DNA from 2 places in the Vibrio parahaemolyticus genome. Region 1 is predicted to be linked to the other one. Evidence: riboswitches for the same ligand, from Rfam matches in the RefSeq annotation. Region 1 holds a riboswitch; the other holds the start of a gene.

Region 1 (2,464 bases):
CGGTCTACAAAGAATCTTACTCTGAAACGCAACCATTCAACCGCACCAAAGTGAAGCTGAAAAAAGAGATCGTGACATTGGGTGTTGAAGGCATCGATCCTCGCCATGTGGTAGGTACGTATGTGAAGCCTCAAGATTGGAACGATCTGATCGCCGATCCAGAAGTGTTTGTGGTGGATACTCGCAACGATTACGAAATCGAAATCGGTACCTTCAAAGGGGCTGTAAACCCAAATACTGAAACGTTCCGTGAGTTCCCAGGCTATGTGAAAGAAAACATGGATCCGGCAAAACACAAGAAAGTTGCGATGTTCTGTACAGGTGGTATCCGCTGTGAGAAATCAACCGCTTACATGAAAGAGCAAGGCTTTGAGGAAGTTTACCACCTAGAAGGCGGCATTCTTAAATACCTTGAAGAAGTACCACAAGAAGAGAGCATGTGGGAAGGCGATTGTTACGTGTTTGACGGTCGTGTGGCTGTCAACCACCAGCTTGAGAAAGCCGATTACGATTTGTGTAACGCTTGTCGATTACCGATCACAGACGAAGACAAGCAGTCTGAATTGTTCGAGCAAGGCGTGAGCTGCCCGAAATGTCACGGCAAACATTCAGAAGAGCAAGTTGCGCGATTCCGCGAGCGCGAAAAGCAAGTTTCATTAGCCGATCAACGAGGCGAGCAGCACGTTGGTGGTGAAAGTGCTAAGCAACGTGCGCAGCGACGCGAAGCAAAGCTAGCGAAAAAAGCAGCTCAACGTAAACAAGCTTAAGTGACTCAAAGGCTTTGGCGGGCCTTATCCCATATAGCCCGCCCTCTTTTTTTACAATCACTATTTATTCACTTTCCCACTAACATTCAAGCAAAACATTTACGTTTCAAATCGAACTCGACAACAGTAAACACACCTAAAAAAACCACCAAGAGCACAATCGCACTTAGCCCTGAGCACTTCCCCCTCATCAGTGCTAGCAGCAAAACAAACTCAAAAACCATACCAATAGAATGCTCAGAATTTCATTCATAAAATCAATTAAAAACACCTAAAAATAAATATTTTCAGATAGTTAAATTACATACAATTACAAAGGTCATTCGTTTATTTAGCAAATGGATATTAAATTGCGAGAACGATTCCACAAGGAGATGAATTATTTTTATTTGCCCAGATTCATACGCTACATTCCGAGTGCTCAATCACATTTCGGCAAACCATTCGAAAGGATGGGACGCAAAGCTTCCGGTCTTCCAGCACTGCTTAACTAGTCAACACTAGTGCTTAAGATAGCGGGGTTGCCACTTTCTATCTGTATCTAATGAGTTCCAATCAGATGCGGATGAGAGTGCTCTGCATGCGCCGAGTTGTGGCATTCATTTGTCAGCCAAACAAGAGGACGTGTAATGAAATCATTCCCTAATAAATCGCTCGTTGCCCTTGCTATCGCAAGCATGAGCTCTGGTGTCTTAGCACACGGTTACGTATCGGAATCCAACGATGGCGTCGCAGCAAGTCGTGCAGCGCTGTGTAAGTACCCAACATCGGATACCAATGAAAGAAACACTAACTGTGGCGCAATTCAATATGAACCACAAAGCGTCGAAGGCCCTGATGGCTTCCCAGAGACAGGCCCTCGCGACGGGAAAATTGCCAGCGCAGAAACGGCTTTAGCAGCTGCACTAGACGAACAAACCGCCGACCGCTGGGTAAAACGTCCGATAAAATCTGGTACACAAACGTTTGAATGGACTTTTACAGCAAACCACGTGACTCGTGATTGGAAATACTACATCACAAAACCGAATTGGAACCCGAACGCTTCATTGTCACGCGACTCGTTCGATCTCAACCCTTTCTGTGTGGTTGACGGCAATATGGTTCAACCACCAAAACAGATGAGCCACCAATGTAACGTGCCTGAACGCGAGGGGTACCATGTCATCCTTGTGGTATGGGATGTGGGTGATACCGCTGCATCATTCTACAACGTTATCGATGTCAAATTTGATGGTGACGACCCTGTGATTCCTGAGTGGACTCAAGGTGGCCAAATCATCCCTACTATGAATCTAAAGGTTGGCGATTCGGTTTACACTCGCGTGTTTGATCAATCTGGTGAGAACGTTGCGTACCGCACTGAACTAGCAATTAGTAACGACGCACTCACTCAAGCGAAAAACTGGTCTTACGCCTTGGCGAGTAAAATCAACCAAGAGCAAACTAAGCTTCAAGCTGGTCAATATTCGGAAGACAAGTTCACGCCAGTGTACGGCACGAACCCAATTTACCTGCAATCAAACAGTGGCCTTGAGCGTGTTGAAATTGGCTACAATATTGAAACGCCAGTACCTGACTATTCACTCACGGTTGATGGTCTTGCTAGTGAGTACATAATTGGTACAGAGCTAACCGCTTTAGACCTCACTCTTACCGCAGAGGGCGACTTAACCGCCGAGTTAACGGTTTACAAT
Region 2 (2,464 bases), on a different contig from region 1:
AGCATGCCTATTTGACTGGTTAAATAAAAGCGCGCAATGCTCATAGGTGTTAATCCCATCAGTAGGTTGATGAGGAAAAATGGGAACACTGGAATCAAGCGCAAAGAAAACAGATAAAACGCGCCATCCTTTTTTACTCCTTGGTTAATCGCAACAAGCTTTTCCCCAAATCTCGATTGAACCCAATCCCTAAGCAAATATCGGCTACTCAAAAAAGCTAAGGTCGCACCGATCGTACTGGCAAAAGAAACCAAAAGTAAGCTAAACCAAAACCCAAACAAAGCTGCGCCTAGCAAAGTAACCACTGCTGCTCCGGGAATAGAAAATGCGGTAATCGCAACATACGCTAAAAAATACACCGTGGCGGCATAGACGATGTTGGCTTCGATGAATGAATTGAGTGCTTCTTGCTGCGCTTTTGCGTTGTCAAGCGTTAGATATTGACCAAAATTAGCGCCTAACAAAAGAATGGTGGCAACAAGTATCAGTCCAAAGATAAGTTTTTTATTCATGTGTGCTCCGTTTCTATATCTAGGCTACCGCTTAAAGTATTCATACTGAATGTTGTTTTAACAATCTCGTTATCGAAACTAAGTCGTGGCGCTGAAGATACGGGGGTTTTGGGATTTACAAAGGAGTAGACACGAGGGGAGCTATAAAAATTTCATAAAAAAACCGCAGTTCACACTGCGGCTTTAGTCGATAGATTAGAGCAGACTTCTGTTACGAAAGGCCATTCATTAATTCTTCACGACGAGACTGGGGAACCACACTCCAGTGTGTGCCGTTAATAGCACCTTCTAAGGCCCAAAGTAGCTCAAGGCTAACTGTGGTGGAGTGCGTGTCTCTGATCGCTTTATAAGCACTTAGTGCGCCTTCTTCTTCAAGTTGAGCAACAGAATCAATACCCGCTTTCTTAAGCATTCTTTCTGTAGCCAATCTCAGATTTGGCAGATCTTTCAAGCGATTAGGCTTAGTGCTCGCTTGTTGTTCTTTCTCAAGTTTGGCGTTTTCTAAGGATTTTTTCGCTACTTCAATTAAGCGATCGCTAGATTCCCATAGTTCGCTGGAAATAGCGTAGTACTTAGTAACGACTGGGAAGCCACGTTTTTTATAAACGTAAGGCTTTAGACCCTGTGTCTCGAAGTCAGATGAAGTTTGTTGGTCTGCTCGTATATGAAGCTGGTTGTTTACCACTAGTGCAAACATCGTTTCATCAGCGAAAAGTCCGAAGCCACCAAACATTGAGCGCGACTTGATAGTACCAAGTGCCTCAAATAGCTTCATAGAGTCTTTGAGTATCGGTTTATCCATGTTTTGTTATCTCGGTGTAATTAATATTACGCCACCAAAAGTCAGGTCCGAGAGAGTAGCAAACGTGCGCAAAGGCAATGTCATTAAAGGGTAAAGACATTGGTTGCACACTTGCCATCGGTAACCCCGCTACCTTCCATATACTACTATGGTTCAGGCCGGAGGCTTTGCGTCCCACCCTTTCGGATGGTTTGCCCTGTGCGTGACCAGATGAGGATACTTCGTATATTGAATTAACATCACACTTTAGATTTTAAAACGTGATCTTGATTCAATAAATAATGCCATTTTGTGCATGGGTACTCATAATTGAGAATTGTATTTAATGTTTGAAAAGAAGCGGGAATTAATAATTCACATGTAAAGAAAACAGTAACTTATGGAAGTTATTGTTTTTAAGAATGAGGCAAAGTGTGCGGGAAGTGTTATTTTTTTAATAAAAAAAAGCGCCCCTAAGGGCGCTTGTGTTCATTTAATTAAGTTTCTTAACGGTGTTGCGGATAACAATCTCTGGTTGCATCTCGAACACACGCTTTTCGTGTTCTTTATCTTTAATGCGTTCAAGTAGGATCTCAAACGCATTTTTACCCACACGACGTTTAGGTTGGTGAATCGTTGTTAGCGGTGGTGAGAAGTACTCTGCAAGTTCAATGTTGTCGTAACCGATAACAGAAACGTCATCTGGAACCTTGATGCCGTTTTGTTGCAGACGGCTCATTAAGCCAAGTGCCATGGTATCGTTAAAACAGAATACTGCAGTAGGGCGTTTTTCCATCGCGGTGATCTTGTCTGCAACCAGTACCGCAGTATCGCATTCAAAGTTACCTTCAAGAATCCAATCTTCATTGATTGGCAGTTTTGCTTCAGCCATGGCACGACGGAAACCAGCGATACGCTCTTGGCAAGCAAGTTTCTCAAAGTGACCACTCAGGCAGGCGATGTCAGTGTGGCCGTTATCGATAAGATATTTAGTTGCTAGGTAGCCACCTTCTTCAGAGTTATCGATGATCTTGTCCGCACGAGAACTCTCTGGGCCCCAATCCATCACAACTTTCGGGATGTCTGAATGACGATCTAACATCTCTTTTAGTTCTTCGGTTAGATCTGAACACATCACCAAAATGCCATCTACACGTTTCTCAGCAAGCAT

The links. Region 1 has a riboswitch for cyclic di-GMP ahead of gbpA (N-acetylglucosamine-binding protein GbpA). Riboswitches for the same ligand answer to the same signal wherever they lie in the genome.
Positions count from the first base shown of each region.
Region 2: linked by a shared signal. The riboswitch ahead of DYB02_RS06490 (TfoX/Sxy family DNA transformation protein) and the one ahead of gbpA (N-acetylglucosamine-binding protein GbpA) in region 1 are both predicted to bind cyclic di-GMP.

Region 1 is NZ_UHIL01000002.1:564,054-566,517, forward strand. Features, by position in the region: gene trhO (oxygen-dependent tRNA uridine(34) hydroxylase TrhO) at 1-767, shown strand, start outside; cyclic di-GMP riboswitch class I at 1,192-1,296, shown strand; gene gbpA (N-acetylglucosamine-binding protein GbpA) at 1,397-2,464, shown strand, end outside.
Region 2 is NZ_UHIL01000001.1:1,272,540-1,275,003, forward strand. Features, by position in the region: gene DYB02_RS06485 (TVP38/TMEM64 family protein) at 1-512, opposite strand, end outside; gene DYB02_RS06490 (TfoX/Sxy family DNA transformation protein) at 724-1,314, opposite strand; cyclic di-GMP riboswitch class I at 1,431-1,520, opposite strand; gene purR (HTH-type transcriptional repressor PurR) at 1,787-2,464, opposite strand, start outside.